2 regions of the Pseudonocardia sp. T1-2H genome follow, and region 2 is predicted to be linked to the other one. Evidence: riboswitches for the same ligand, from Rfam matches in the RefSeq annotation. Region 2 holds a riboswitch; the other holds the start of a gene.

Region 1 (15,728 bases), 2.0 Mb from region 2:
CCGCATCCCGGCCATGACGGCGGACGCAGCGTTGGTCCCGTGCGCGCTGGACGGGATGAGGCAGACCGTCCGTTGGTCGTCGCCGCGGGAGCGGTGGTAGGCCGCGATCGCGAGCAGCCCGGCGAGCTCGCCCTGGCTGCCGGCGTTGGGCTGCACCGAGACCGCGGCGTACCCGGTCAGCTCCGCGAGCCAGCGCTCCAGCTGCGCGATGAGCTCGAGCGAGCCCTCGGTGTCCGCCTTCGGAGCGAACGGGTGCAGGTCCGCGAACTCGGGCCAGGTGATCGGCTCCATCTCCGCGGCGGCGTTGAGCTTCATCGTGCAGGAGCCCAGCGGGATCATGGTCCGGTCCAGCGCGAGGTCCGCGTCGGCGAGGCGGCGCAGCCAGCGCATCAGCGAGGTCTCGGAGCGGAACTCGTGGAACGTCGGGTGGGTCAGGTACCCGGACTCGCGGACCAGCGACGACGGCAGCGCGTCCACCGTGCCCGCGTCGAGCGCCGCGACGTCCGCGACGGTCACGCCGAACGCCTGCCACACCAAGGTCAGGTGCGCGACCGTGGTGACCTCGGAGCAGGAGACGCCCACCTCGTCGTCGGAGATCAGGCGCAGCGCGAGGCCGGCGTCGTGCGCGGCCGCCACGACATCCGCGGCGCGGCCGGGTACCGACGCGACGACGGTGTCGAAGAACCCGTCGTGCACGACGTCGACGCCGCCGTCCCGCAGGCCGCCGGCCAGCACCGACGCCATCCGGTGGGCCCGCAGCGCGATCCGCTTGAGCCCCTCCGGGCCGTGGTAGACGGCGTAGCAGGCCGCGACGACGGCGAGCAGCACCTGCGCGGTGCAGATGTTCGACGTCGCCTTCTCCCGGCGGATGTGCTGCTCCCGGGTCTGCAGGGCGAGCCGCAGCGCGGGGTTGCCGTCCGCGTCCCGGGAGACGCCGACGAGCCGGCCGGGCAGCTGGCGTGCGAACTGCTGCTGCACCGACAGGTAGCCCGCGTGCGGCCCGCCGAAGCCCAGCGGGACGCCGAAGCGCTGCGTGGTGCCGACGGCCGCGTCCGCGCCGAGCTCCCCGGGCGGGGTGAGCAGGGTGAGACCGAGCAGGTCCGCCGCGACGGCGACGAGCGCGCCCCTCGCGTGGGCCTCCTCGATCAACGCCCGCGGGTCCACGACCTGCCCGGAGGCGCCCGGGTAGGAGAGGAGCAGGCCGTAGAGCTCGCCCTCCGGCAGACCGCCGGAGAGGTCCGCGACCACCAGCTCGATCCCCAGCGGGACGGCGCGGGTGCGCAGGACCTCGATCGTCTGCGGCAGGGTGTCCGCGTCCACCACGAACCGCGGGCTCTTCGACTTCCCCGCCCGGCGCAGCAGGGTCATCGCCTCGGCGGCGGCCGTGGCCTCGTCGAGCAGGGAGGCGCCGGCGACGGGGAGCCCGGTGAGGTCCGCGACCATCGTCTGGAAGGCGAGCAGCGCCTCGAGCCGGCCCTGGCTGATCTCCGGCTGGTAGGGCGTGTAGGCCGTGTACCAGGCGGGGTTCTCCAGCACATGCCGCCGGATGACCGGCGGGGTGAGCGTCCCCGAGTAGCCGAGACCGATCATCGGGACGGTCACGGTGTTGCGGGCGGCGATCCCGCGGAGCTCGGCGAGCATGTCCGTCTCCGACGCCGGGGCGGGGATCGTCGTGGCGACGGCCTCGGTGTCCCGGATGCTGGGCGGGAGGGCACGGTCCGCCAGGTCCTCGAGGGATCCTGCGCCGATCGCGTCGAGCATGCGGGCGAGCTCGGCCGGGCGGGGCCCGATGTGCCGGTCGACGAACGGGGTGCTCTCCTCGAGCGCGAAGAGGGCCGGTGCGGACGGCGATACGGGGTCGGTCACAGGACGGCCTCCGGGGGCGGGACGGTGGGGCAGGACGACTACGGGCGTGCTGCCCTCCCCCTCTGTCGATCCCCGGATACCCGGGGGCCTGAGAGATTCACCCCGGCTGAGCAGGGCTTTCCCCGTCGGCGGAGGCCGGTCGCGGACGACCGGCATCGCTTTCCAGAGGCGTCTCGCCCACGCGGTCCGGGTGCCTGAGAGGTTCCGGGGAGGATTTGCTCCTTCGGCGCCCTGCTCCGGAGTGCTCCGGGCCGGGTCTCTCCCGCGCGGGATCGGCGACTACGGGATCAGCTTAACGGCAACTCCCGTAGTTCCACCGAGGATCACCGGGCGGATTCTCGACACAGTTCCGGGCATGACGAGCACAGGGCAGAGTTCCCGCGGCATCGTGTACCTGCCCGTGGGTGCGCGGTTTCCTGGGCATCGCGGTGCTGTACGTGACGACGTCCGCGTTCACGCCGGCGAAGTGCGTCCGCGACAAGCAGGAGAGCCTGACGGTGGTGAACCGTGTCGAGCAGGCGAGACTGGAGAAGCTGCCGGCCGAACACGACCCGTTCCGCAACGCGGACGCGATCGAGGGGCCGCGGTTCGTTACGAGATGGCGCGGCGGGCCCGGCGGCGGGAGAGCTCGTCCTCGGGCGTCTCGTCGACCGTGCCACCGTCCGCACGCTCGACCGGGAAGTCCTTGATCGAGCCGCTGATCTCGCGCATCGCGCCGGAGACCGCGATCCCGAAGACCCCCTGGCCGCCCTGCAGGAGGTCCACGACCTCCTCCGGCGAGGCGCACTCGTACACGGTGGTGCCGTCGCTGAAGAGCGTGATGCCGGCGAGATCTCTTATCCCGCGGCGCCGCAGGTGTTCCACGGCGACCCGGATGTTCTGCAGGGACACACCGGCGTCGAGCAGTCGCTTGACGACCTTCAGGACGAGGACGTCCTTGAAGGAGTAGAGCCGCTGGCTGCCGGAACCGGCCGCACCCCGGATGGAGGGCACGACGAGCCCGGTGCGGGCCCAGTAGTCCAACTGGCGGTAGGTGATGCCGACGACCTGACAGGCCGTGGGACCGCGGAACCCGACCAGCTGGTCCGGCATCCCGTCGAGCCCCTCACCGACCAGCGGGTCCGGGAAGAGCTCGCCCTGTCCGGGGGCGTCTGAGGACGACCCGTCCACGGCACTCCTTCCCCGGTCGCGGCGACCGGGGAAGGATCCCCGCGCCGACGACCACCGCCTCGATGATGTCTCCGCCGACGGTAAGCGGCCGCACGCCCAGGGTCAACGTGCCACGCCGCCACCGGTCCTGCTCCCCCGGCGTGTCGTCGATCAACACCTGATCGCCGCACCCCGGGGGTCCCGCGCTCCTTCGACGAGGGTCCGGGGACTCAGCCCGGCTGGGCTCCCCGGAAGTCCTCCGGGGACACGGAGTCGAGGAACTCGCGGAACTTCTCGACCTCGTCCTCCTGCTCGTCCGGGATCACCAGACCGGCCTCGGCCAGCACGCTCTCGTCCGCGTGGATCGGCACGCCGACCCGCAGGGCGAGCGCGACCGAGTCGCTCGGCCGGGCGGACACGGTGATGCCCCCGTCGAAGATCAGCTCGGCGTAGAAGGTGCCTTCCTGAAGGTCCGTGATCCGCACCTGTTCCAGCCGCCGGCCCAGCGCGCCGATCACGTCCTTGAGCAGGTCGTGCGTGAGCGGTCGGGCGGGCTTGACCCCCTGCTGCTCGAGGGCGATCGCAGTGGCCTCGACCGAACCGATCCAGATCGGCAGGTAGCGGTCACCGGACGTCTCCCGCAGCAGGAGGATGGGCTGGTTGGCGGGCAGTTCGACCCTGACTCCCACGACGCGCATCTCACTCATGCGCCCGCCTCCTCACCCCTGGTCGCAACATGGTCGACGCTACACGCGAGTCCTCGGGAACGCGCGCCTCCGGACGGGGCGTTCGGTGGCGTTCGTCCCCCGGTGCGCGACCGCCCTGGCCGGGCGTCCGCACCGTCGGAGGAGGTCAGCCCCCCGCGCCGGGTTCGCGCGGACCGGTGAGGAAGACCAGCCGGAACTTGCCGATCTGGACCTCGTCACCGTTCGCGAGGACGGCCGTGTCGACCGGCTCGCGGTTCACGTAGGTGCCGTTGAGGCTGCCGACGTCCACGACGACGAACTCGCCGGAGTCCCGGCGGAACTCCGCGTGCCGCCGGGAGACGGTCACGTCGTCGAGGAAGATGTCGCTGTCCGGGTGGCGGCCGGCGCTCGTCGTCGGGCGGTCCAGCAGGAACCGGGATCCGGCGTTCGGCCCGCGCTTGACCACGAGCAGCGCGGATCCCGGGGGCAGCGCGTCGACACCGGAGACCGGCGCTTCCTGGGCCGGTGGCTCGACGTCGGCCAGGAAGTCCGCCCGGAAGACCGACGTGGTCTCGGGGGAACGCTCCGGCGGGACGCCGGGCCCGTCGTTCGTGGTCACCTCGGGGTCTCCTCCTGCGATGGTCTGTCCCGGTCGGTTCGCCGGGATCGTGTCCGGCCGGCCACGTGGCGGCACCGCCGGACGATGTCGGACGAACCTATCGTGTCGCTCCTGACCCGGTGGGTCAGGACCCGCCGGTCAGCTGCCGGTAGGCGGCCGCGTCGAGAAGATCGGCGAGCGCGTCCGCCCCGTCGTCGAGCCTCAGCTCGACGATCCAGCCCGTGTCGTAGGCGCCCGTGTTGACGACTCGGGGTTCGCCTCGAGCGCGTCGTTCACAGCGACGACCTCACCGGCCACCGGCGCGTAGATGTCCGAGACCGACTTCGTGGACTCGACCTCGCCGATGGCCGCGCCCGCCGCGATCGTGTCCCCCACGGTGGGGAGCTGCACGAACACGACATCGCCGAGCTGGTCCTGGGCGTGATCGGTGATCCCGACCCGGACCACGCCGCCGCCCAGGTCCCGCACCCATTCGTGGGCGTCGGTGTACCTGAGGTCCTCGGGGACGGAAGTCTCGGCACTCACGCGGGCAGCCTAACGCGGCGTCCCCCGCCCGGTCCCGGCACCCGCGACGACCGGCCCTGCCCGCATCGCGAGCACGAACCGGCCCAGGTAGAGCAGTCCGGACCAGAGGTAGAGCGCCACGCCCCAGACCGCGAAGGCCGTACCGAGGGGCAGCGCGACGTGACCCCAGGCGTTGTCCGCCTGGCCGAGCAGCAGCAGCGGGAACGCGTAGAGCAGCAGGAACGTCGCGGCCTTGCCCAGGTAGGTCACCGGGAACGGGCCGTAGCCGTACCGGCGCAGCACCACGACGCACACCCCGAGCACCAGGTCCCGGCCGATCAGCACCGCCACCGCCCACCACGGCACGACGCCGCGGGCGCCGAGGGCGAGCAGCGCGGCGAGGATGTAGAGCCGGTCGACGGCGGGGTCCAGCAGCTCCCCCACCCGGCTGTACTGGTTCAGCAGCCGGGCGAGCTTGCCGTCCGCCCAGTCCGTCGCCCCGCCCACGGCGAGCACGACGATCGCCCACCCGTCCGCCTGCGGGCCGAGCAGCAGCCACAGGAACAGCGGCACGCCGGCGAGGCGCAGCACGCTGAGCAGGTTCGGGACGGTCAGGACGCGATCGGTCCGGTCCTGCTCGCCGGTCCCCGGGATTGCCACACGCCGAGCCTACCGAGGGGCACCCGGGCCGTCGGGGCGGGCGATCATCGGGCCCGGCTGGAGTTCCGCCCCCTCCCGGGGTCACGATGGGGCCATGGACGCCACGAAGCTCAAGGACGTGCAGGGCCCGTTGAAGCAGCGGTACCGCGAGGACCCGGCATCCGCGGTCGTGACCCTGAAGGCGGACGGCGAGCTCGACGGCACCGGCGTCGCCTGCCGCGTGCAGACCGCGACCGTGCTGGCCGAGGCCGGCCTGCACCCCGCCACGGGCGGCGACGGCACGCAGCTCTGCTCGGGCGACATGCTCCTGGAGGCGCTCGTCGCGTGCGCCGGGGTGACCCTGCGCGCGGTCGCGACGTCGATGGGGCTCGAGGTCTCCGGGACGGTGCACGCCGAGGGCGACCTGGACTTCCGCGGCACGCTCGGCGTGGACAAGCAGGCCCCGGTCGGCTTCCGGGACATCCGGCTGTCCTTCGCGCTGGACACCTCCGCCGACCAGGACCAGGTGGCGTCGCTGATCAAGCTCACCGAGCGCTACTGCGTCGTCCTGCAGACGATCAAGGGCAACCCGGCCACCGAGGTCAGCGTCTCCACCGGGGCCTGAGGATGCTCGCGGCCGCCCTGGCCGCCGTCGTCGGGGCCGCGCACGTCCTCACGGGGGACGACGCGCTGACGGACCACTCGCACGACGAGGCGTTGTCGATCACCTGGCGGCGCCCGTGCGCGGTCGTCCGCCCGGGTTCGACGGCGGAGGTCTCGGCGATCCTGCGGCTCGCGGCCGAGCACGGCGTGTCCGTCACCGCGCGGGGCAGCGGCACCGGCCTGTCCGGCGCCGCGGTCCCGGCCGAGGGCGCCCTGGTCGTCTCCTTCGCCCGGATGAACCGAGTACTGGAGATCGACACGGAGAACCACGTGGCCGTCGTCCAGCCCGGGGTGACCCTCGCCGAGCTGGACCGGGCCGCGGCCGCGCACGGGCTCACGTACCCGGTGCAGCCCGGCGAGAACGGCTCCAGCCTCGGTGGCAACGTCGCGACGAACGCGGGCGGCATGCGGGCGGTGCGCTACGGCGCGACCCGGCAGCAGGTCCTGGGGCTCGAGGCCGTCCTGCCGTCCGGCGAGGTGCTGCGCACCGGCGGCAAGCTCGCCAAGGCCAGCACCGGCTACGACCTCACCCAGCTGATCGTCGGGTCCGAGGGCACCCTCGCGCTCGTCACCGAGGCCACGTTGCGCCTCTACCCCCGGCTCCCCCACCAGGCCACCGTCCTGGCGCCGTTCCCCACGGTCGACGAGGTGGCGGCGGCGGTCCCGAAGGTCGTCGCGTCCGGGGTCGGGCCGCTGATCCTGGAGTACCTGGACACGGCCACGATGAACGCGATCACCCGGGCCGAGGACCTCGAGCTCGGGCTCCCCGACGGGGTCCGCGCGGGCTCGGACGCCTACCTCCTGGTGATGCTGGAGAACGGCGCGAAGGACCGGCTCGACACCGACGTCGAGCGGCTGGGCACGCTGCTCGCCGGCCTCGGCGCGACCGACGCCTACGTGCTGCCGGGGCCGGCCGCGCGCCGGCTCGTCGAGGCGCGGGAGCGCGCGTTCTGGACGGTGCGCGCGATGGGTGCCGCGGACATCGTCGACGTCGTCGTGCCCCGCGCCGCGATGCCCGAGTTCCTGCGGCGGGCCGGGGAGATCGCCGAGCGGTACGGCTCCCGGCTGGCGGGCTGCGGCCACGCCGGGGACGGGAACGTCCACCTGTCCGTCTTCGAGCCCGACGACGACACCCGTCACCGCCTGCTGGGCGAGGTCTTCCGGGCCGGGCGGGAGCTGGGCGGCCTGATCTCGGGTGAGCACGGCATCGGGCGGAGCAAGCGCCGCCACCACCGGGAGCTCACCGACCCGGTGACGCTCGCCCTGCTCGCGCGGGTGAAGGCGGCGTTCGACCCGCACGGCATCCTCAACCCCGAGATCTCCCCGTCCCCGGAGGACACGACATGAACGGCGCGGAAGCGCTCCTGCGCACACTCGTCGACGGCGGTGTGGACGTCTGCTTCGCCAACCCCGGCACGTCCGAGATGCATTTCGTCGCGGCCTTGGACGCGGTCCCGCAGATGCGCGGGGTGCTGACCCTGTTCGAGGGCGTGGCGACGGGCGCGGCGGACGGCTACGCCCGGATGGCCGGGAAGCCGGCGGCGACGCTGCTGCACCTCGGCCCGGGGCTCGGCAACGGCGTGGCGAACCTGCACAACGCCCGCCGCGCCGGCTCGCCGGTGGTGAACGTGGTCGGGGACCACGCGACGTTCCACAAGCCGCTGGACGCACCGCTGGAGTCGGACATCGACGCGGTCGCCGGGGCCGTCTCCGGCTGGGTGCGGCGCAGCGCGAGCCCGGCGGAGGTCGGACCGGACGCGGCGGACGCCGTCGCCGCGGCCGTCGGCGGCGGGATACAGGCGGCCGGGCAGGTTGCCACGCTGATCCTGCCGGCGGACGTCTCCTGGACCGAGGACGAGGGCTGCGCGCCCGCCGGGGTCACCCCGGGCACCCCGCTCGGCCGCGGCGCGCTGGACGCCGACGCGCTGGAGGCCGCGGCCAAGGCGCTGGGGTCGACGACCGGGGGCGAGCGCTGCACGATCCTGATCGGCGGCGACGCCACCCGCGAGGACGGCCTGCTGGCAGCGAGCCGGATCGCGGCCGCCACCGGCGCCCAGGTCCTGGTCGAGACCTTCCCCGCCCGGCACGAGCGCGGGGTGGGCCTGCCGGCCTTCGAGCGGCTCGCCTACGCCGTGCAGGGCGCGCTGCGCCAGCTCGCCGGCACCCGGCACCTGATCCTCGCCGGGGCCGCCGCGCCCGTCAGCTTCTTCGGCTACCCGGACACGCCGAGCGTGCTCTTCCCCGAGGGCTGCGAGGTGCACGAGGTGGCCCCGCACGGCGGACCCGGCGCGGCCGGGCTGCGGGCAATCGCGGACCTCGTCGCCGGGGACGCCGAACCGGTCCTCGCCGGGCCCGCCCGGCCCGGGCTGCCGAGCGGCGAGCTGACCGCGCAGTCCGTGGCGCAGGTGGTCGGGGCGCTGCTGCCGGAGCGGGCGATCGTCGTCGACGAGTCGGTGACGTCGGGTTTCGCGCTCCCCGCCATGACGGCCGGCGCGCCCCGGCACGACGTGCTGACCCTCACCGGCGGCGCCATCGGCTACGGCCTGCCTGCCGCGACGGGCGCCGCCGTCGCCTGCCCGGACCGGCCCGTCTGGTGCCTGGAGGCGGACGGGAGCGCGATGTACACGATCTCCGCACTGTGGACGCACGCCCGTGAGCAGCTGGACGTCACCACGATCGTCTTCAACAACGCCGCCTACGCGATCCTGCGCCTCGAGCTCGCGAACGTGGGCGCGACCGCCCCGGCGGCGGGTTCCCCGGCCCGGCGGCTGCTGGACCTCGGGGACCCGCGGCTGGACTTCGTCTCGATCGCGGCCGGCATGGGGGTTCCGGCGGTGCGGGTGACGACGGCCGAGGAGCTCGCGGACGCGCTGCGCCGGGCGGCCGCCGAGCCCGGTCCGCACCTGGTGGAGGCCCTCGTCCCGCCGCTGGCTCCCTGAGGCGGCCCGGCCCCGCCCGACCGCTGGTCTCACCACTCGGCGCGGCTGGTCGGCGTTTCGGCGCCGCCCACCCCCGCTGGGGGCGACGGGCCCCGCGGGGGGCGTCCTACAGTGCTTCGACGAGCAGTTGTCACGCAGCGCGAACGGCGGGGACGCACTGGTGGGAGCGACGGATGAACTGACATCCGCCGATCACGCGTGCGCGGTACCGGTCAGTGACGAGGAGCTCTGGGAGCTGACGGCGGCCTTCCTCGCCGCCGGCCTCGCCCGGGGCGAGAAGGTCTACTACTTCGACGACGGGACGTCGGACGCGGTCCTCGAACGCCTGCTGGACGACCGTGTCGCGGTGGCCGATCCGCTGCGCCGCGGCCAGCTCGAGATCGTCTCCTCGGACGTCACCCGCGGCGCCTTCCACGCCCCGCCGCCGGCCGTCCAGGAGCTGCTGAACAGCTACATCGACCTCTCCGAGCGGGACGGCTGGGCGGGGTTCCGGATGACGGGCCAGCTGAGCTACGGCGCGGCCCGCCCCGCCGGCATCCCGTTGAGCAGCTACGACGCCGTACTGGACGAGGTGGTGCGCAAGCGGGACTCGGCCCGCGCCCTGTGCCTCTACGACCGCACCCGGTACACCGACGATCAGATCGAGGAGATGCGCGCCGTGCATCGTGCGGAGGTCGCCGCGCCGGCCGCGTACGACGACGGTCTGCTGCGGATCACCCGGACCGGGCTGGGCCGGGCCCGGCTGGCCGGCGAGATCGACCACAGCAACCGCCCGATGATCACGACGCTGCTGCTCGGGGACCTGGACAAGGTCCTGCGCGCGCCGAACGCCCCGAACGACATCGTCCTCAACCTCGCGTCCCTGCGGTTCCTGGACGTGACGGCGGCGGTGAGCGTGGTGCAGGCGGCCGAGGGCTTCCCGGACACCCACCGGCTCGTCCTGACCGGGGTGCGGCCCCGGGTGCAGCGCGTGTTCGACCGCTGCGGCGCGGCGTTCGCGCGGCAGCTGTCCATCGAGGAGCTCCCGGAGCCAGGAGCGGCCGAGGAGGCGGACCCCGAGTGAAGGTCACCCCCCGCACCCCCGCGGGCCTCGCCCTGCGGCACGCCGTCGCCTTTTACGACACCACGGACGACCTCCTCGCCCAGGCCGTGCCGCTGGTCCGCGAGGCGCTCGACCGCGGGGAGCGGGTGGCGCTGGCCGCGCCGGGCCTCGTCGAGCAGGCGATCCGGGGCGACCTCGGGAGCGCCGAGCTCGTCTCGCTCGCGCCCGCGGTCCCTCCGGTGAGCTCGGTGTCGGGTGCCGCGGAGGGGTCCGGTCAGACCACCGCCGCCCTGCGCGGCCGCGAGCTGCGGATGCTGTGCCGGGACGGGCCGGCGGTCACCGTCGTCGCCGTGCACGACGAGCGGCTCGACGGCGCCGACGGCGGCTACTGGACCGAGCTGGACGCGGCGCTGAACGTGGCGGTCGCGGACCTGGACGTCACGATGGTCTGCTTCTACCCGTCGTACCCGCTGCACCTGGAGGTGCTGGAGGGCGCCCGGGCCAACCACGCGCTGCTCCTCGCCGGGGGTAGCCCGCGAGAACCCCGCGCACCGGTGTCCGGTGGAGGTCCTGCGGAGCCGTCCGGCGCAGTCGCCGGTCGTGCTGGGACCGCCCGACCTGCGGTTGACGTACAACTCCTGGCAGCTGCACGACGTGCGGGGCGCCGTCGAGACGGCGGTCGGGCTGGTCGGGTTCGAGCGGGCCCGGGGCGAGGACCTGGTGCTCGCGGTCAACGAGGTGGCCACCAACGCCGTCGAGCACGGGACGGCGGACGCGGAGCTGTGTCTGTGGGCCTCGCCGACGGAGCTGGTCTGCGAGGTGCACGACGGAGGCACGCTGCGTGAGCGGCTGCCCGGCCTCAAGGCGCCGCACCCCAAGGACCCGCGGGGCCGCGGGGTGTGGATCGCGCGGCAGCTGTGCGATCTGCTGCACGTCTGGCGGGACGCCTCGGGCACCCACGTGCGGATGCACGCGCGCCCCTGAGATATGATCGCTACGCACCGTCACTCGGATGGCCGTACCTGCGGCGTAGTGGTCGTGACCGCGGCGTGTAACTGTGACGAAACAGCCTCTTGGCAATTCCGGCGGGTCGGAGAACACTGTTCGACGGCCCAGGGCGTCAGGGGCGTGCCGAGCGGCCACCACATGATCCACCACGTGCCATCATTTACGGGGATACCCATGTTGTCAGACGGTCACCGTCGATCCTTCGCGACCCGATCCTGTCACCGCATCACGGTGCTCGGTTCGTTCACCCTCCACTCGGACGGCGCCACCGTGCCGCTCGGTGTGGATGCGCGTCGCGTCGTCGCCTACCTCGCCGTGCACCCGCGGCCCCAGTCGCGCGCGGGTCTCGCCGCGGACCTGTGGCCCGGGGTGCCCGCCGCCTCCGCGGCCCGGCTGCTCACCGAGGCCCTCGCCGCCGTGGACGTACCCGGCCTGCTCGAGGGCGCCGAGGACGAGTCCGCCGCGCTCTCGCTGAACGAGGACGTCGAGGTCGACCTCTCCGACTCCATGCTGCTCATCCGGGCCTTCGCCGGCGGCGGCCGCCTGGACGAGCGCCCCCACGTGGACCTGCTCAGCGAGGACATCCTGCCCTCGTGGACCTCCCCCTGGATCGCCGTCGAGCGCGAGCGTTTCCGCCAGCTCCGGCTCTCCGCCCTCGAGCAGCTCGTCGGCAAGCTCAGCGAGGCCGGCCTGCACGCCGACGCCGTCGAGATCGCCGAGCTCGCCGTCGCGCAGGCCCCCAGCCGCGACAGCGCCCGGCGCGCCCTGATCGAGGCCCACCTGGCCCAGGGGGACGTGGTCGCCGCGGTCGCCCAGTACGACGCCTACCAGGAGCTGCTGCGCTCCAGCATCGGCGGCCCGGTGCCGGCCGGCATGGACCACCTGTTCCCGCCGTCGGCCGCGCGGCCCGTGATGCGCGGCTTCCGTCGCCCGACCCAGCGTTCCGCCGTGATGCTGCCGCAGCTGCGCGCCGCCCGGCCCGCCGGTCAGGGCGGCGTCCGCCGCCTCGTCACCGGCGGTTCGGTCCCCGGTCGCTGACCACCCTCCTCCCGCGCGACGGCTCCGGAACCTGCGCAGGTTCCGGGGCCGTTCCGCATTTCGGAGCCCGTCGGCCCCGGCCGGTCGTCTCGGCGCTGCCGACTCGGCTCTGTCGGCTCAGCTCTCCGGCGAACGACCACGGCGGCGGGCCATGTACAGGGAGTCCGCGACACCGAAGACGGCCAGGACCGCCAGCACGACGCTGAACGCCGGGTAGCCGGCCAGGAACACCAGGACGGCCGCGGCCAGCAGGACGGGAACGGTGCCGGCGGAGACCCACGCCCGGACGCGGTGCGGACGACAGTCGTCGTGGGTGGGCCCGGCCATGTCCGACGCATACCCGGTCGAGCGGTTCGCGAACCGGCGCTCCTGCCCCGGGACAGCCCTACGCCGTACGGCGACCGGGATCTCGAACGACACCTCGGTGCCGCCGCCCGTCGGGGACACGTCCAGCCCGTCCGACAGCGTCCGGATCAACGAGAGCCCGCGGCCGCGCGGGCCCGCCTCCACCGGCGCCGGACGCCAGAACCCGTGGTCCAGTACCCGCACGACGACGGCGGCGCCGGGGCTCCCCCGGTCCCGCAGCTCCAGGTCGATCTCGACGGGCCCGGGCGGGCGGCCGCGGTAGGCGTGCTCGACGCCGTTGGCCGCCGCCTCCCCCACCGCGAGCTGCAGGTCCACCAGCTCGTCCGCGGTGAGGCCGACCTCGCCCGCCCAGTCCTCGATGAGGGCGCGCATCCGGGCGAGCTCCCGCGGGTTCGCCGTGTGGCGGAGCTCGAGGCGCGGGGTGCGCCGGAGGCCGGCACCGCCGGGGCCTCCGGTCGTGCCGCTGCGGGGGTGTCCGGCGGGGACCGGACGGTGCGACGTCACGGGGGCTCCCTCCTCCGTCCGGCAGCCGGGGTGCCTGCCGATGTGCTGCCCCGGGAATTCCCGCCGCCGACCACGTCGAACCCCGTCGACGGGGCGTGTGACCCGGCCGACCAGCGGGTAAGCGCGGGCATGACGATTGCGGACAAGGCCGGCGACATCGCGAACGCGCTCAACCGGAAGGCCGCGGAGCTGAAGGACCGGGCCGGCTCGAAGGTGGAGCCGGAGCACCGCCAGGAGACGATGGAGGCGACCGGCGAGGACCTCCCGGGCGCGCTCAGGCTCGCCTACAAGCCGGTCGGCGTGGTGTCCGGCCTGGTGGGCGGCCTGATCGCGGGGCAGGTCTTCGACCTGATCTGGAAGCGCCTGTCCAACGAGGACGAGACCCCGGAGCCGCTGTCCCCGAAGTACAGCACCCGCGAGGTACTCCTCGCGGCGACGCTGCAGGGCGCGATCTTCGGGCTCATCCGGACCGCGGTGAACCGGTACGGCATGAAGGTCTATCGGAAGGCGGTCTTCACGCCGATCCCCGCGTCGTCGGCGAAGCGCTGAGCGGGTGCTGAACGACTCCGCCCGTCGCGAGCGGGGCCGGGTGGTGGCCTCGCAGCAGGGCCGAGTCGTTCAGCGCCCTCCTGAGTCCTACTGGTGGAACCGCGGGATGCGCTTACCCACGAACGCGGCGAGCCCCTCGGCGCCCTCCGCGCCGGCGGCGCTGGCCGAGATCGCGGCGGCCTCGGCGTCCAGCTGGGTCCGCAGGTCCGCGGCCCAGCTGTCCGCGAGGAGCCGCTTGATCCGGCCGAGGGCGGCGGTCGGGCCCTGGGCGAGGCGGTGCGCGGTCCGCTCGGCCTCCGCCGCCAGCTCCGCGTCCTCGACCACCGACGCGGCGATGCCGGTGTCCAGCAGCGCGCCGGCCTCGAGCACCTGGTCCGTCAGCAGGATCTGCCGCGCCCGCCCGTACCCGACGATGCGGGGCAGCGTCCAGCTCATCGCGCCGTCCGGGGAGAACCCGATGCCCGGGTACGCCGGACGGAGCTTGGTCGAACGGCCCGCGACGACGATGTCGGTGGCCAGCACGACACTCATCCCGGCGCCCGCGGCCCAGCCCTGGACGCCGGCGACGCTGGGCACCGCGCAGCGCACGTAGGCCTCGAGGAACTCGTGGAAGGTGTCCGCGAGCTGCTTCACGTACGCGCCGCGGTCCTCCGCACCCTCGAAGGCCCGCACGTCCCCGCCGGTGCAGAAGCTGCCGCCGTCGTGGGCCAGCAGGATCGCGCCGACGCCCTGCTCCGCGGCCTGCTCGGCCGTCGCCAGCCCGCGCAGCGTCTCGGCGACGGCGGTCATCGCCTCGCCGTCGAGGGTGCCGGCCTTGCCGGCGGCGATCCGGCAGCGCAGCACGCGGCCGTCCAGTGCGGTGGTCGGGGCGGTCATCGGTCCCTCTCCACGAAGAAGTCCATCTCGGGTTCGTCCCCGCCGCCGTAGCGGGACAGGTCGGTCACGCCCTCCTCGGCCAGCACGTCGACGTCCAGGAAGGTCCGTCCGGTGACCTCGGGCCCACGCTTGAGCACCGCCACCGCGGCGTCCGCCATGATCTCCGGCGTCCGCGAGCGGGAGGCGGCCTCGTCGCCGCCGAGCAGGTTGATCACCGCGGCGGTGGCGATCGTCGTCTCCGGCCAGAGGCAGTTCGCGGCGATCCCGTCCGCCCGGAACTCCTCCGCGAAGCCGAGCGTGAGCAGCGACATCCCGTACTTGGAGAGCATGTAGGCCGGGAACCTCCCCAGCCACTTCGGGTCCAGGCTCAGCGGTGGCGAGAGCGTGAGGATGCGCGCCGCGTCGGACTTCCGCAGGTGCGGCAAGGCGGTCTGGGTGAGCAGGAAGGTGCCGCGGGAGTTGATCTGCTGCATCAGGTCGTAGCGCTTGATCGGCAGCTCGGCGGTGCCGGAGGTGTTCAGGGCGCTGGCGTTGTTGACCACGATGTCGATGCCGCCGAACGTCTGCGCCGCGGTGGTGGCGGCGCGCTCGACGTCCGCGGGCTCCCGCACGTCCCCGACGATCGCGACGGCCTTCCCGCCGGCCTCCTCGATCTCCGCGACGGCCGTGTGCACGGTGCCGGGGAGCCGCGGGTCGGGCTGGTCCGTCTTGGCGAGCAGCGCGACGTTGGCGCCCTCCCGGCCCGCGGCGACCGCGATGGCCAGCCCGATACCCCGGCTGCCGCCGGACATGAGGATCGTCCGTCCTCGAAGTGACGCCGTCATCGCACCGCTCCTCACCCCCGGGACACCGGCGCCCCGTTCCTCGGTGACCGGACGTTAACAGTCAGATCTGACCGCTCGGAACGAGGCACCGGCGTGACCGTCGTCTCCCCCGGAGACCCGGCTCAGCTGTCGAGTGCGCGGAGCCTCGGCATGACGTCGGAGGTGAACTGGGCGAGGAAGCGTTCCTGGTCGTGGCCCGGGCCGTGGAAGACCAGGTGGTTGAGCCCGGCGTCGAGGTAGGGCTTGATCTGCGCGACCGCCTCGTCGGGGTCCGACGCCACGATCCAGCGCTTCGCGACCTGCTCGATCGGCAGCTCGTCGGCCAGGCGCTCCATCTCCTCCGCCGAGTCCACGGTGTGCTTCTGCTCCGCGGTCAGCGACAGCGGCGCCCAGAACCGCGTGTTCTCCAGCGCGGCCTCCGGGTCCCGATCGTAGGAGAACTTGACCTCGATCATC
Region 2 (15,728 bases):
ACGAGCTCGAGCCGTCCGCGCCGCGTTCGAGGAAGTCCTGCCCCTCGACGATCATCCGCAGGTCCGGCGGTGTCTCCGCCTTCGTGGAGGGGTGGTCGTGCAGCCGCCGCCGACTGTGCCCGGCGGCCAGGTCCACGACGATGATCCCGTTGGCGCCCTGGTCGGAGGAGTCGGTGATGAACGCGGTCCCGGCCTCGCCGCGGCGCAGGTCGAACCGCACGTCGTTGAGGTAGGTGGTGGGCAGGACGACCTCGTCGGGGAACAGGATCGTCTGCGCGACCTCGTCGGTGGCCAGGTCGACCTCGACCAGTTTCGGCCCGCCGTACTCGACCGGCCGGAACATCGGGCTGCCGGTGTCGAGCAGCCACAGCCGGTCCCCCGGGTCGACGACGACGCTCTGCACCGACACGAGGGCGTACGGGTCGGCGTCGCCTTCGTTGTCGTTGAACCCCTGGTCCGGGTAGGGCACGACCTCGCCGTCCCGGAAGCTCGCCGACGGTGAAGCGGACGTCGTCGCCCCACTTCGGGTAGCAGAGGAAGACCCGCCCGGTGCGGGACACGCCGACCCCGGTCGGCATCGGGCCGCTCTCGAACAGGTGCACGACCTCCAGTTCGCCGACGGGCCCGTCGCGGACGATGGTCTCGCTGCTCATGCGGACGGGTTACCGCGCCGCCACCGTCGAAAACGCGGCCGGGCGCGGCGGTCGTGGTCCCTCCCGCATGAACGTCGACGAGGCTGGGTAGCCGCAGGCGTGTCCTTCCACGGTCCCGACGTCCTCTGGCTCGTCCGGCACGGGCAGAGCCGCGGCAACGTCGCCAACGACGAGGCCGCCGCCTCCGGTGCCGAGCTGCTCGACCTCGAGCGCGACGCCGACGTCGCGCTGTCCGAGCTCGGCGAGGAACAGGCGCGGGCGGTCGGGAAGTGGCTGGCCGGGCTGCCTCCGGAGGAGCGCCCGACGCTGGCCCTGACCTCGCCCTACCGCCGCGCCCACGACACGGCACGGCTCGCCCTGGACCAGCTGCCCGACGTCCCGCTGCGGATCGACGAGCGGCTGCGGGACCGCGAGCTCGGCATCCTGGACCTGCACACCTGGAAAGGGATCAAGGCCCGGTTCCCCGAGGAGGCCGCGCGGCGCAGGCACCTCGGCAAGTTCTACCACCGGCCTCCCGGCGGGGAGTCCTGGGCGGACGTCGCGCTGCGGCTGCGCACCCTGCTCACCGACCCGATGCTCGACCTCGACGGGCAGCGGGTGCTGTGCTTCACCCACGAGGCGCCGATCCACCTCATCCGCTACATCCTCGAGCAGCTGACCGAGCCCGAGCTGATCGACGCCCTGCGCGCCGCGCCGGTGGCCAACTGCTCGCTGACCCGGTTCGAACGCCCCACCCCGGCCGAACCGCTGCGCGCGGTCGACGTGGGGCGCACCGAGCCACTGCCCCAGCACCACGTCCCGACGACGAGGGAGTCCCGTGTCCGCTCCGACGAGGCCTGACGACCCCGCATCCGCCGTCACGGTCCTGACGCCCACGGTGCTGCGGCGGTGGGCCCTGCCCGAACCGGCCGGCGGGGCGAAGGCGAGCCGGGGCACCGCCCTCGTCGTCGGCGGCAGCCGGGGCACCCCGGGGGCCGTGCTGCTCGCCGGCGTGGCCGCGCTGCGGGCCGGGGCCGGGGTACTGCAGATCGGTGCGCCCGCCTCCACCGCCACCGCGCTCGGCGTGAGCGTCCCGGAGGCCCTCGCGATGCCCCTGCCCGAGACGGCGGCGGGCTGCGTCTCGTCCGCGTCGGTCGACGACCTGGAGGCGGTCCTCCCGGCGGCGGACGCGGTGCTGGTCGGCCCCGGCCTGTTCGACGGCGAGACGCCGATCCAGGACCTGGTCGAGGCGCTGCTGGAGCGGGTCGGTGCCGAGGCCGCCGTCGTCCTCGACGGGTACGCCCTGCGCGGGCTCCGCCGGGAGACCGTCGCGCCGCTGGCCGGGCGGCTCGTCCTCACCCCGAACTCGGACGAGGCCGCCGTCCTGCTCGCCGACGTCCCGGACGCACCGGACCTGGAGGAGGACCCGGCCGGGGCGGCGGCCGCGCTCGCCGGGCACCTCGACGCCGTCGTGACCCTGGGCGGGCGGGTCGCGGCCGCCGACGGCGGCCTCTGGATCGACGAAAGCGGGCACGCCGGGCTCGGGACGTCGGGTAGCGGCGACGTCCTCGCCGGGCTGGTCGTCGGCCTGCTGGCGCGAGGCGCCTCGCCCGCCCAGGCCGCGTGCTGGGCCACCCACGTGCACGCCACCGCCGGTGAGCGGCTGGGGGCCCGCATCTCGCACGTGGGGTTCCTCGCCCGGGAAGCTCCTCGACGAGGCGCCCCTCGTCCTCGCCGAGCTGATGCGGTGAGCGCCGGGGCGACCGTGCGCGTGCAGGGCTCCCGCCCGCGGGAATCCCGGCACGTCCGCGGAACCGACGACAGGGGGAGCACCATGTCCACACGAGTCACGACCCAGGCGGCGGTCACCACCGCCCTCGCGGACGTCGACTTCCCGGCGGACAAGGACGCGCTGCTCGCGACGGCCGAGCACAACGGCGCCGACGAGGCCACCATCCGCGCCTTGCGCGGCGTCCCGCCCGTCGAGTACCGGTCCCTCGGGGAGGTGCTCTCGTCCGTCGAGATCAATGCCCCCGACCCGTCGGAGCGGCCGGCGCCGCCGGTCAACCCGATCGAGCAGGAGCTCGGCGAGAACCGGGGCAGCTGACGCCCGATCCGGTGGTGCGGCCGGCCGAATGATCGCCACGCGGCGCGGGTACCCGGGGGACATGCACGACGTGGACCGCAACGACGACGTCCGGGCCGAGGACCGGCCCCGGCAGGACCGCCCCCGGAGCCCGAGCGGCCGGACGAGCAGGGCGAGGACGCCGCGGAACGGGCCGCCCGGGACCTGGCCATCGCGAACAACTGCTCGCCGCCGCGGCCCGGTGACCCCGACTTCTAGCGGGAGCGCGAGGCCCGCCGTGGACGGGGACGGCCGGGCGGCCCGGCCGTCCCCGTCCACGGTTCAGGCCCTCGACGATCAGGCCTTGCCTCCGGTGTCCTCCTTCGGCTCCAGCTTGCGCAGGAACTCGTGGCACCGTGCGGCCCGGTCGGAGTCCTCCTTCATGACCTGCTCGAAGAAGGAGGCGACGTCCTCGTACCCGCCGTTGCGGGCGTCCCGGACGTACTGGCCGTAGTCGTGGCCGGCCTTGAGGGAGTGGTACTGGACGGACACGAGGTCGTAGATCACGTCGCTGAAGCCCGTCTCACCTGTGGCCACGGGTCATCACCTCGTCGGTCGTGGGTTCCGGACGAGGGCGGCTACCCGCCGCGGGCGCGACGAACCGCCGTCGCCGGCTCGTCCTACCCGGATGGCCGAGTCACGGGGTCTCCACCACCGGTGCGTCGCCCCCCGGGGCTACGGCCGGAGATCGCCCACGCGTTCCGGCAGCACGGCGTCGAGCAGACGCTCGGCGTTCAGCAGGACGAGGACCCGGCGGACGTGGGGGCTGACCTCGACCAGGACGAGCCCTCCGTGCAGGCGCCGGCACCGTCGTTCGAGGTCGTCGAGCACGCGGAGGGCCTGCACCCCGAAGAAGTCCACGTAGGTCAGGTCGAGCGCGAGGTGGCGGGCACCGTCGGCCAGCAGCCCGTCCAGGGTCGCGACCAGAGCCGGCGCACTGGCGAGGTCGATGTCACCGGTCAGGTCCAGGCCGGTCCAGCCCGCGGACCGCCACACCACGACCCACAGGCCACGGCAGTCGACGACGTCCGGGACGTCACGGATCTCGTTCATCGAACTCCTGCCGCTCCCGTGGACGATTCGATGCGTCTCGGCGGCCGATGGGCCGGAACAGTGGAGGCGCATCCGGGCGGAACGCCCGCACGCCGTACTGGCGGGGCTGTGTTCCCAACCTCGGCGGCGAGAGTACGCACCGCAGCGGGATGCCGCCACCTCCCCGTGCCGGGCGACAGCGCTGCCGCTGCGCGGGGGACCCTGCCGTCCCCGCGGGCCGGTTCCTGAGAAGCCCGCCACGCCGCACTCCCGTGCCGGGCCGAACCCCGGTACGGTTCGCCCAGATCACGACCGCAGGCCCCACAACTGCATACGCCGCTCGAATCCCAGCGGGAGATCTGGTTCGTTCCAGAGCCGTAGGAGCAATCCTCCCCGGAAAACTCTCAGGCCGCCGTACCGCTGGGGCGAGGCAACTCTGGAAAGCGTCCGCCCTCGGGTGGACCACCGACGGGGCAAGCGGGAACGATCCGCGGAATCTCTCAGGTCCCATGACAGAGCGGGGAGACGCCGCACCATCGTCGCCCGCCCGTCCACCGTCGTTCCGCCACCCCGGAGAGCGCGTATGCCCCCCGTAGAGACCCCACTCGCCGCCGAACACGCCGCCCTCGGGGCGTCGTTCACGGACTTCGCCGGCTGGCGGATGCCCGTCCGCTACAGCAGCGACCTCGCCGAGCACCACGCCGTCCGCAAGGCCGCCGGGCTCTTCGACCTCTCCCACATGGGCGAGGTCGAGTTCACCGGGCCGCAGGCGGCCGCCGCGCTGGACCACGCCCTGGCCGGGGCGCTGTCGAAGGTGAAGGTCGGGCGGGCCAAGTACTCGCTGCTCTGCGCCCCGGACGGCGGCGTGCTCGACGACCTCGTCGTCTACCGGCTGGGCGAGGAGCACTTCCTCGTGGTCGTCAACGCCGCCAACGCCGCGCAGGACGCGGCCGAGCTGATCCGCCGCGCCCGGGGCTTCGACGTCGCGGTCGTCGACCGGTCCGCGGAGACGGCGCTGATCGCGGTGCAGGGACCGGCGTCGCCGGAGATCCTGCGCGCGCTCGCCGACCCCGCCGCCGCCGAGGTCGTCGACACCGTGAAGTACTACGCGGCCGAGCCCGCGACGATCGCCGGGATCGACGTCCTGCTCGCGCGCACCGGCTACACCGGCGAGGACGGCTTCGAGCTCTACGTGCCGAACGCGTCGGCGCCCGCCCTCTGGCGCGCGCTGCTGGAGGCGGGTGCGCCGCACGGCCTCGTGCCCGCCGGGCTCGCCTGCCGGGACACGCTGCGCCTCGAGGCCGGGATGGCCCTCTACGGTCACGAGCTCACCACCGCGACGGACCCGTTCGCCGCAGGCCTGCGCCGGATCGTCGCGCTGGACAAGGACTTCGTGGGCCGCGACGCGCTCGCCGCACTGGCCGCGAAGGAGCCGGCGCGCACGCTCGTCGGGCTCACCGGGACCGGCCGCCGGGCCGGCCGGGCGGGCTCCGCCGTGCTCGGCCCGGACGGCTCCGCCGTCGGCGAGGTGACGTCCGGGGTGCTCTCGCCGACCCTCGGCGTCCCGATCGCCCTGGCCTACGTCGACGCCGCGCTCACCGAGCCCGGCACCGAGCTCGCGGTCGACGTCCGCGGGCGCAGCCAGCCCTACACCGTCGCTCCCCTCCCCTTCTACCGCCGCTGACCCGGAGGCCCCCGTGAACCTTCCCGCCGACCTCTCCTACACCACCGACCACGAGTGGATCGCGATCGCACCCGGCGCCGGAACACCCGCCGGCGAGGTCCGGATCGGGCTCTCCGCCGTCGCCGTCGAGGCCCTCGGCGAGATCGTGTTCGTCGAGCTCCCCGAGCCGGGCACCGAGCTGACCGCCGGCGAGCCCTGCGGCGAGGTCGAGTCCACCAAGTCCGTGTCCGAGCTCTTCAGTCCGGCCACCGGCACGGTTGTCACCGTGAACACAGCACTCGCCGACAACCCCGCTCTCGTGGGCGAGGACCCTTACGGTGAGGGTTGGCTGTTCACCGCCACCGTGTCCGAGCTCGGTGCGGTCCTGGACGCCGCCGAGTACCGCGCGAAGAACGAGGGATGAGTATGTCCGTACTTGACACGTCGCTGGGCGATTTCGACCCGGAGGTCGCCGAGCTGATCGGGCGCGAGCTCGCCCGCCAGCAGGACGGCCTCGAGATGATCGCGTCGGAGAACCACGCGCCGCTCGCGGTCATGCAGGCCCAGGGCTCCGTGCTCACCAACAAGTACGCCGAGGGCTACCCGGGGCGCCGCTACTACGGCGGCTGCGAGTTCGTCGACGAGATCGAGAAGCTGGCCATCGAGCGGATCAAGGCGCTGTTCGGGGCCGGGTTCGCGAACGTCCAGCCGCACTCGGGCGCGCAGGCCAACGCCGCGGCCATGCAGGCGCTGATCAAGCCGGGCGACACGATCCTGGGCCTGTCGCTGGCTCACGGCGGGCACCTCACGCACGGCATGAAGATCAATTTCTCCGGCCTGCTCTACAACGTGGCCGCCTACGAGGTCTCCAAGGAGGACCTGCGGGTGGACATGGACGAGGTCGAGCGCCTCGCCAAGGAGCACCGCCCGCAGCTGATCATCGCCGGTTGGTCCGCCTACAGCCGGCAGCTGGACTTCGCCCGCTTCCGCGAGATCGCGGACGAGGTCGGCGCCTACCTGATGGTGGACATGGCCCACTTCGCCGGCCTGGTCGCCGCGGGTCTGCACCCCTCGCCCGTGCCGCACGCGCACGTCACGACGTCGACGACGCACAAGACCCTCGGCGGCCCGCGCGGCGGCATCATCCTGACCAACGACGCCGCGCTCGCCAAGAAGATCAACTCTGCGGTCTTCCCGGGCCAGCAGGGCGGGCCGCTCGAACACGTCATCGCCGCGAAGGCCGCCGCCTTCAAGATGGCCGCGCAGCCGGAGTTCGCCGAGCGCCAGCAGCGCACGATCGAGGGTTCGAAGATCCTCGCCGCGCGCCTGGTGCGGGAGGACCTGGCCGCGGCCGGGATCAAGGTCCTCACCGGGGGCACGGACGTGCACCTGGTCCTGGTCGACCTGGCCGGCGCCGCGCTGGACGGGAAGCAGGCCGAGGACCGGCTCGCCTTCGTCGACATCACGGTCAACCGCAACGCGGTCCCCTTCGACCCGCGCCCGCCGATGGTCACCTCGGGCCTGCGGATCGGCACGGCCGCGCTGGCCACCCGTGGGTTCACCACCGAGGGGTTCACCGACGTCGCGGACATCATCGCCCGCACCCTGCTGCTGCCCGAGGGCGTCACCGCGGACGACCCGTCGATCGTCGCGCTCCGGGACGAGGTGCGGACGCTCGCGAAGCGGCACCCGCTCTACCCCGGCCTGGCGTAGGGCACACGTCGCTCCGCTCGCGTTCCGGCGGCGCCGCTCGCGTCCGGACGCGAGCGGACGGGCGGGAACGCGAGCGGAGGCCGGTTCAGCCTCACCGGACCAGCGGTGACAGCGTCACCGCCAGGTGCAGCCGCAACCGGTCCCGCCCGTCCCCCAGCTCCAGGCCGGTGAGCTGCTCGATCCGCCGGAGCCGGTAGTAGAGCGTCTGCCGGTGGATCCGCAGCTCCGCCGCGGCGCGCTGGACGTTCCCGGCGTGGTCCAGGAACGCCGCGGCGGTGGCGACCAGGTCGGGATGGTCGAACAGCGGCTCGACCGCGGCGTCGAGCACCCCGTCCCGCAGGGCCGGGCGCGGTCCGCAGGCGAGCAGCCGGTGTACGCCGAGCTCGTCCCACCCGGCGACCGCGCGCAGCCGCGGCACCGCGTGCGCCACCCGCGCGGCGAGCCGGGCCTCCCGGACGCTTCCGCGGACCTGCGCCAGGTCCGGGCGGGCGGCCCCGACCCCCGCGACGAGCCGCGGATGGTCCTCGGCGTCGAGCCGGTGGGCATAGAGCTCCCACGCCGTCCGGGCCACGTCCCGCGCCTGCGCCGCCGGGACGAGCAGGAGGACATGCTCGTCGACGAGCGCGGCGACGACCGAGCGCGGCACCCGCCAGAGGTTGAGCGGCGGCGGGGTCGCCTCGGGCAGGTCGACCTCGAGGGTCACCGCGCACACCGGGGTGTCCCGGCCGATCGCGCCCAGCCGGTCGATCTCGGCGGCCGCCGCCTCCACGGTGTCCGGGTCCCCGGCCAGCAGCTCCCCGACCTGCGCGTCGAGATTTTCCCTGGTCCGGGCCTGCTGCGCCATGATCGTGCCTGCCCGGGCCGCACGCGGCATCGCGCGCTCGAGGCTCGCGTCGTCCAGGCGGTGCCGCTCGTCGAGCAGCCAGAGGTAGCCGTAGGTGACGCCGTTCCAGCGCGCCGGGAGGCACACGCGGGCGACGACGGCGAGTCCCGCGTCCGCGGGCGTGCGGACGGGCCGCTCGCTCGTCGCGATCCCGAACCGCTCGAACCATTCCTGGACCCGGGCGGACGAGCGGCGCTGCAGGATCGAGCGCTGCCGCACGGCGTCCACCTCACCGGCGTGCGACCCGAAGGCGACGAGGTTGAAGTGCCGGTCCTCCAGGATCGCGGGCGTGCCGAGGAGCCGGGACACGTCGTCGACGACGTCCTGCAGCTCCGGGGTCATCACCCGCCCTTCATACAGCTGTACGAAGAACCGCCGCAATCGTGGAGCTGCTGTCCATGGGCTCGAGGTCGCCGGACTCCTACCGTTCTCCCATCGGATTCTGGAGGTCGCATGTTCGGCTCCACGCTCCTCGCCGTCTCCCGGCGTCCGCACGTGCGGCACCTGGTCACGACGGCCCCCGTGACCCGACGACTGGTCGACCGGTTCGTCGCCGGGGACGACCTCGCCTCCGCCCTCGCCGCCACCACCGAGCTGGCCGCGAAGGGCCTGTCGGTCACCCTCGACCACCTGGGCGAGGACACCCTCGACGCCGCGCAGGCCGCGGCCTGCCGGGACGCCTACGTCGACCTGCTCGACGGCCTGGCGTCCCGCGGGCTCGCCGGCTCGGCCGAGGTGTCGATCAAGCTCTCCGCGCTGGGCCGGGCGCTCCCCGGGACGGCACGGCGATCGCCCGGGACAACGTCGCCGCGATCTGCGCCGCCGCGGCCCGCGCGGGCACCACCGCGACCATCGACATGGAGGACCACACGGGCGTGGACTCCACCCTCGCCGTCGTGACCGAGCTGCGCGCGGAGTACCCCTGGCTGGGCGCCGTGCTGCAGTCCGCGCTGCGCCGCACCGAGTCCGACTGCGCGGACCTCGCCCGGCCGGGATCGCGGGTACGCCTGGTCAAGGGCGCCTACGCGGAGCCCGCGTCCGTCGCGTTCTCCGCGAAGGCCGACGTGGACGAGTCCTACGTGCGGTGCCTGGGCGTGCTCCTCGCCGGACCCGGGTACCCGATGGTCGCCACGCACGACGCCGCGATGATCGACGCCGCCCGCGCGCTCGTCGCCGAGCACGGCCGCACGCCCGACGACCACGAGTTCCAGATGCTCTACGGCATCCGCGTCGCCGAGCAGGAGCGGATCGCCGCGTCGGGATCGCAGATGCGCGTGTACCTGCCCTACGGCGCGGACTGGTACGGCTACTTCATGCGGCGCCTCGCCGAGCGCCCCGCCAACCTGGCGTTCTTCGCCCGGTCCCTGCTCTCCCGCTGACACCCGAGGAGGTCTTCTCGATGGATGCCGTCACCACCGTTCCGGAGCCGGCGAACGAGCCGGTCCGCACCTACGCCCCCGGCACCGCCGAGCGGGAGTCGCTGCAGAACAAGGTCGCCGAGCTGCGCGGCGCCGGGATCGAGCTGACCCAGACCATCGCCGGACACCGCCGGATGGCCGGTGGCGAGCGCTTCGACGTCGTCGAGCCGCACCTGCACTCGTCGGTCCTCGGGACGTCGGCGAACGCCACCGACGCGGACGTCGCCGACTCGGTCCGCGCCGCCCGGGACGCCGCCCGGGACTGGGCCGCCCTCCCCTTCGACGAGCGCGCCGCGATCTTCCTGCGCGCCGCGGACCTGCTCGCCGGGCCGTGGCGTGACACGCTCAACGCCGCGACGATGCTGGGGCAGTCGAAGTCCGTGCAGCAGGCCGAGATCGACGCCGCCTGCGAGCTGATCGACTTCCTGCGCTTCAACGTCCACTACGCCCGCCGGGTGCTCGCCGAGCAGCCGCGTTCGGTCCCCGGCGAGTGGAACCGGATGGACTACCGCCCGCTCGACGGCTTCGTCGTCGCCATCGCACCGTTCAACTTCACGGCCATCGCCGGGAACCTGCCGACCGTGCCCGCGCTGATGGGCAACACGGTCGTCTGGAAGCCGACGCCCACCCAGCAGTTCGCCGCACACTTCACGATGCGCCTGCTCGAGGCGGCCGGCCTGCCGCCCGGCGTGATCAACATGGTGACCGGCGACGGCCTCGCGGTCTCCCGCGTCGCGCTCACCGACCCGGGCTTCGCGGGCCTGCACTTCACCGGCTCGGCCGCCACGTTCAAGACCCTCTGGCGGAGGATCGGGGAGAACCTGGACCGCTACCGCAGCTACCCGCGGATCGTCGGCGAGACGGGCGGCAAGGACTTCATCGTCGTCCATCCCTCCGCCGACCCGGCCCCGCTGACCACGGCGTTCGTCCGCGGCGCGTTCGAGTACCAGGGCCAGAAGTGCTCGGCCGCCTCGCGCGCGTACGTGCCGCGGAGCCTCTGGCGCGGCGGCCTGCGGGACGAGCTCGCCGAGGTCACGCGCTCGCTGCGGTACGGCGACGTCGCGGACTTCGCGAACTTCGGCGGCGCCGTGATCGACGCCCGCGCGTTCGACCGGCACCGCGCCGCCCTGGACCGCGCCAAGAACACGGACAGCCTGGAGGTCCTCGTCGGCGGGGGCTGCGACGACAGCGTGGGCTGGTTCGTCGACCCGACGGTCCTGGTCGGCACGGACCCGCTCGACGAGGCGTTCACGACCGAGTACTTCGGCCCGATCCTCGCGGTGCACGTCTACGACGACGATGCGTGGCCGGAGACGCTCGACCTCGTCGACTCGACCAGCCCGTACGCCCTGACCGGCGCGGTCTTCGCGACCGACCGCGCCGCGGTGGAGGACGCGCACCGGGCGCTGCGGCACGCCGCCGGCAACTTCTACGTCAACGACCGCCCGACGGGGTCGATCGTCTCCCGCCAGCCCTTCGGCGGCAGCCGGGCCTCGGGCACCAACGACAAGGCCGGCTCGATGCTCAACGTCCAGCGCTGGACGAGCCCGCGCGCGATCAAGGAGACCATGGTGCCGCCGATCGGGCACACGTACCCGCACATGGGCTGACGCTCTTCTCACCGCGCTGGTCCGGCGGGCCGGCGGAACGCCTGCTCGGCCCGAGACCCTCTTGATCGCCGTGCGCGACCCCTCGCCGGCCGACCGTGGCCGGTCCCGGGTCGCGAGCGGTGAGCACGGATCGCCGTGGCGCCGAACTCGGTGACCACGGCGACGGCGCGCCCTCGGTGAACACGGCGACGGCCCGCGCCGAAGGGGCAGGCCGTCCTCCGAAGCTGTGCAACCTGAACCGGCTCACCGCAACGGTGACGTCGATGCTTTCCAGAATCTTGGTGGACATGATCCGGGGGCACCGCCCCGGCCCGGGGGCTCTGGACCCCACCGCCCGGACATCTCCGGTGGCGGGCTTCCCGTCCCGCGGTGAAGATCGAGGGAGGCCGGCTCGGCCCGCAGCTCGGCGCACCGCTCGACCAGGAGATGTCCCTGTTCATGGAACCGGCCCCGTTCGCGCTCCTCGACCCGTCCGCGCCGCCCCCGTCCGGGGTACCGCCCCCGAACGGCTCGCCGGCCTCCTCCGGGAGGGCGGGCTGGACCTACCCCGCCCCGGCCACGGTGCGACCGCCGCGCGGTGGGCGACACTCGCCCGCTGGGGCCGCTCCGACCTCCCTCTGGCCCGGCTCGCCGAGGGCCACGCGGACGCCGTCGCGATCCTCGACGACGCGGGCGGCACCCCCGAGCCCGGCATGCTCTACGGCGTGTGGGCCGCGCGGTCCGGGGGCACCGGCGGCGAGCTCACCGGCGGAGCCGGTGCCTGGAAGCTGCGGGGCACGGTGCGTTTCTGCTCCGGCGCGCACGACCTCGACCGGGCCCTGGTCGTCGCGTCCGGCCCGTCGGGCATGCGGCTGGTCGACGTGCGCCTCGACGACCCGGGCATTCGTCGGATCGACGACTCCTGGAACACGGCCGGGATGCGCGCCAGCGACACCCTGGACGTCGAGTTCCACGGTGTCGCCGTCGCGGACGACGCGCTGCTCGGCGACCCCGGTTTCTACACCGACCGGCCCGGCTTCTGGTGGGGTGGCGCGGGCGTGGCCGCGGTGTGGCTCGGTGGTGCCGCCGGGATCGTCGACGACCTGTTCGCCCTGCTCCGGGACCGTGGACCGGACCCCCACCAGCTCGCCCACGCCGGGGCCCTGCACGCCGCCTTGCAGGCCACGGACGCGCTGCTGGTCCGGACCGCGGAACAGATCGACGCGGACCCGAAGTCGGACCACCGGACGGCGGCGTGGACGGCGCGGGCCGTGGCCGAGCAGACCTGTCGCACGGTGCTGGACGTCGCCCCGCGGGTCGCCGGAGTGGCGGCGCTGAGCCGAGGTGGGACGCTGGCTCAGCGGCTCGCCGACCTGGGCGTGTACGTCCGCCAGCACCACGGCGAACGCGACCTCGCGGCCCTCGGCGCAGCGGTTCTGGCCACCGGGGACCTCGCTACCCGGGACCTCGCCATCGGGGCCCCCGTGACGGAGACCCGGGGTGCGGGCGGCCGCGACGGATCGGCGGCCCGATGAGCGAGCTTGCCAGCGAACGATCGAGACAGCGCCCGCGCACTGTGACGCCTCGCCCGGGACCGAGCTCGCGCAGCGAGGGAGAGCGATGAGCCGCGCCGTCGGCGGACCGACCGTGCCCGACCCGCTCGACGCGCCCGGCCTCTGGCGCGACGCGATCGGCCACCACGCGCCCCGGACGATGAGCCCGCCGACCGGGCGGCTCGTGGTCGTCGCCGCCCACCCCGACGACGAGACCCTCGCCGCCGGCGGGTACGTGCGGGCCGCGCACGCCGCGGGCTGCACGGTCGAGATCGTGATCGCGACGGACGGCGAGGGCGCGTTCCCGGACGCGACGGCCGCGGCCCAGGCCGCACTCGGCCGCACCCGCCGCCGCGAGCTGGAGGACGCGCTCGGCGTCCTCGGCGCCGAGGACGTCCCGGTGCACTGGCTGGGCCTGCCGGACTCGGGCCTCGAGGAGGTGGAGTCGACGCTGGCCAAGGAGCTGGAACCGCTCCTGCGGCACGCCGACGCCTACCTTGCGCCCTGGTCCGGCGACCCGCACCCGGACCACGCCGCCGCCGGCCGGGCGGCGGCCGTCGCCGCGCCCGTCACCGCCCACGGCTGGGGCTACCCGATCTGGGCGCTCGCCTGGGAACGCCCGGAGCAGGACCGAATCCCCTGGTCACGCGCCTACCTCCACGTCATGAGCGAAGCGGACCGGGCGGCCAAGCGCGCCGCGATCGGCCGCTTCACCTCGCAGCTGGAACCCGCGCCGGACGGCGGCCCGCCGATCCTGCCCGCCGAGGTGCTCCGCCTCTTCGACACCGAGCGCGAGCTGTTCTTCCGCGAGCCCCGGGCGACCAGCGCACCCGCGGACCGCTTCGCGACCCTCTACTCCGGCGGCGACGGCGACCCGTGGCAGACCCGCACGAGCTGGTACGAGATCCGCAAGCGTGCGGTCCTGCTCGCCTGCCTGCCCCACGCCCGCTACACCCACGCCGCCGAGCCGGGATGCGGGACCGGGGCACTGACCCGCGAGCTCGCCGGCCGCTGCGACGCCGTCACCGCATCGGACTACACCGCGCAGGCCGTCGCCGCGACCGCCGAGGCGACGCGGGGACTCGCGGGTGTCACGGTCGAGCACCGGGCCCTGCCCGATCCCGCGGCGCTGCCCGCCGGGATCGACCTCGCCGTCCTCAGCGAGGTCCTCTACTACCTTTCCGCCGCCGACCTCGACGCCACCGTGGACCGGCTGGCGGACGCGGTCGTCGCGGGCGGGGACGTCCTCGTGGCGCACTGGCGCGGTTGGCCGGCGGAGGCCCCCCAAGACGCGGAGGCCACCCACCGACGGCTGCGCGAGGACCCCCGATTCGACATCCTGCTCGAGCACACGGACGCGGAGTTCCTGGTCCACGTGCTGCGCCGCCGGTGACGCGGATCGACGCCGTCGGGGTCGTCGTCCCGGCCCACGACGAGCAGGACCGGATCGGGGCCTGCCTCACGGCCGTGGTCGACGCGCTCGCCGCGCTTCCGGACCGGGTCGTCACGAGGGTGTGCGTGGTGCTGGACCGCTGCTCCGACCGCACCGAGGACCGGGCCCGGGAGGCCGCCCGCCTTCCACTCGTCGACCTGGTCCCGAACCGGGTCCGGGTGACCGTCGGCGAGGTGCGCAACCACGGCGTCGCCCGGCTGCTGGCCCGCCTCGGAGGCGTCCCCGCCGAACGGACCTGGCTGCTCAGCACCGACGCGGACACCGTCGTCCCGCGGACGTGGGCGCTCGATCACCTGCGACACGCGGACCGGGGCGCGGACGTCGTCGCGGGGCTGGTGGACCTCGACGACCCGGCCGCCCTCTCCCCGATCGCGCTCCGCCGCTACGCGCGGCTGATCGAGGCCGGGGCGGACGTGGGCGGCGGGCACGGGCACGCCTACGCGGCGAACCTCGGCGTCCGGGCGGCGTCCTTCCTGCGGGTCGGGGGCTTTCCGGTGGTCGCGCACGGCGAGGAGCACGCCCTGCTGCAACGGCTGCGCGCGCACGGGCACCGGGTCGTCTCCCCGTCGGACGTCCGGGCCCGCACCTCCGCCCGCCGCCGGGGCCGGGCGGAGGGCGGACTGGCGGACCTGCTGGACAGCCTGCACGAGCTGCCGGCGTGAGGGCCTCCCAGGGCGACGGAGAAGCGCCGCTACCGTCCCGCGGTCATCCGCAGGGTGAAGCCGTCGGGGTCCCGGTGGTGCGTCACCGAATCACACATCTGGTGGGTCATCCAGAGCCCCAGCCCGGCCGTCGCGCTGCCGGCCGCCGGGAGCAGGCCGGCGTAGGGGTCCCGCGGGCCGCGGCCCCGGTCCGTCACGGTCGCGACGAGCCGGTGGCCGTGGTGCCACAGCCGGAGCCCGACCGGAGGGATGCCGTGCGACCAGGCGTTGTCCACCGCCTCGCTGACGGCGACGAGCAGGTCCTCGACGGCCGAGTCGTCGAGGGCGCCGTTCCCCCTCGCGACCAGGGCACGCAGCGCGCGCCGGGCCTCGGCCGGTGTCGGCCCGTGCAGCTCGACCTGCGGCGAGCCGGGTTCGGCGGGACACGGCGTCATGAGCTCGTCCCGCAGGAGGGCGACCGGGTCGGCGAACTCCGGGTTGGCGAGGTGTCCGCCGTCCGTGGTGGCCACGTGGGGATGGGTCCGCCGCACGTCCGCCAGCACGCCCGCCGGCGCGGTCCGCACGTCGTAGGGGCACAGGCCCCACACCGGGAACGGGTCGTAGGTGTGGTTGACGGCCGCCTCATAGCGGGCCCACTCGTCCCAGGCCACCCCGAACCCGGGATGGGGGACGTCGCCGACCACCCGGATCTGCTTCGCACCCTCCTGGACGACCTCGCCGAACATCGAACGGTAGGCCCGGATCGCCCGCGCCGGCCGGGCGTACTGCAGGTCCCCCGGCACGAACCGGAGCGCGGCGGCCTCCGCCGGCGCGAGCGCCGACCGGAGCAGGCCCGCGTTCACCTCGCCCAGGGTGACGACCGACGGCTCCCCCGCCGCGACGCCCTCCCGCAGGAAGGGCAGCACGATCGCGAGGAACTCCTCGTCCGAACCGTAGAAGGCGGCCTCGTGGAAGTAGCCGGTGTGCCCCGCCGCGGCACCCGACCTCACGCCGCCACCTCGACGC

The links. Region 2 has a riboswitch for glycine ahead of gcvT (glycine cleavage system aminomethyltransferase GcvT). Riboswitches for the same ligand answer to the same signal wherever they lie in the genome.
Region 1: linked by a shared signal. The riboswitch ahead of gcvP (aminomethyl-transferring glycine dehydrogenase) and the one ahead of gcvT (glycine cleavage system aminomethyltransferase GcvT) in region 2 are both predicted to bind glycine.

Annotation. Positions count from the first base shown of each region.
Region 1 is NZ_JBBPCL010000001.1:3,092,425-3,108,152, reverse strand. Features, by position in the region: gene gcvP (aminomethyl-transferring glycine dehydrogenase) at 1-1,866, opposite strand, end outside; glycine riboswitch at 2,039-2,141, opposite strand; gene WBK50_RS35150 (YiaA/YiaB family inner membrane protein) at 2,271-2,555, shown strand; gene WBK50_RS15425 (MerR family transcriptional regulator) at 2,458-3,036, opposite strand; gene WBK50_RS15420 (bifunctional nuclease family protein) at 3,246-3,722, opposite strand; gene garA (glycogen accumulation regulator GarA) at 3,868-4,320, opposite strand; partial or broken gene gcvH (glycine cleavage system protein GcvH) at 4,445-4,845, opposite strand; gene WBK50_RS15405 (CDP-alcohol phosphatidyltransferase family protein) at 4,855-5,478, opposite strand; gene WBK50_RS15400 (OsmC family protein) at 5,579-6,088, shown strand; gene WBK50_RS15395 (FAD-binding oxidoreductase) at 6,091-7,473, shown strand; gene WBK50_RS15390 (acetolactate synthase large subunit) at 7,470-9,065, shown strand; gene WBK50_RS15385 (MEDS domain-containing protein) at 9,226-10,128, shown strand; partial or broken gene WBK50_RS35145 (MEDS domain-containing protein) at 10,125-10,604, shown strand; gene WBK50_RS15380 (ATP-binding protein) at 10,669-11,091, shown strand; gene WBK50_RS15375 (AfsR/SARP family transcriptional regulator) at 11,347-12,153, shown strand; gene WBK50_RS15370 (ATP-binding protein) at 12,271-13,023, opposite strand; gene WBK50_RS15365 (DUF4235 domain-containing protein) at 13,153-13,572, shown strand; gene WBK50_RS15360 (enoyl-CoA hydratase/isomerase family protein) at 13,660-14,448, opposite strand; gene WBK50_RS15355 (SDR family oxidoreductase) at 14,445-15,272, opposite strand; gene fgd (glucose-6-phosphate dehydrogenase (coenzyme-F420)) at 15,395-15,728, opposite strand, start outside.
Region 2 is NZ_JBBPCL010000001.1:1,077,306-1,093,033, reverse strand. Features, by position in the region: gene WBK50_RS05540 (L-dopachrome tautomerase-related protein) at 1-469, opposite strand, end outside; gene WBK50_RS05535 (histidine phosphatase family protein) at 753-1,493, shown strand; gene WBK50_RS05530 (NAD(P)H-hydrate dehydratase) at 1,471-2,739, shown strand; gene WBK50_RS05525 (acyl carrier protein) at 3,055-3,294, opposite strand; gene WBK50_RS05520 (STAS domain-containing protein) at 3,433-3,810, opposite strand; glycine riboswitch at 4,131-4,219, shown strand; glycine riboswitch at 4,220-4,315, shown strand; gene gcvT (glycine cleavage system aminomethyltransferase GcvT) at 4,373-5,473, shown strand; gene gcvH (glycine cleavage system protein GcvH) at 5,487-5,876, shown strand; gene glyA (serine hydroxymethyltransferase) at 5,873-7,165, shown strand; gene WBK50_RS05500 (PucR family transcriptional regulator) at 7,257-8,390, opposite strand; partial or broken gene WBK50_RS05495 (proline dehydrogenase family protein) at 8,502-9,427, shown strand; gene pruA (L-glutamate gamma-semialdehyde dehydrogenase) at 9,448-11,076, shown strand; gene WBK50_RS05485 (acyl-CoA dehydrogenase family protein) at 11,340-12,590, shown strand; gene WBK50_RS05480 (PIG-L family deacetylase) at 12,676-14,001, shown strand; gene WBK50_RS05475 (glycosyltransferase) at 13,998-14,723, shown strand; gene WBK50_RS05470 (sensor histidine kinase) at 14,753-15,712, opposite strand; gene WBK50_RS05465 (MEDS domain-containing protein) at 15,709-15,728, opposite strand, start outside.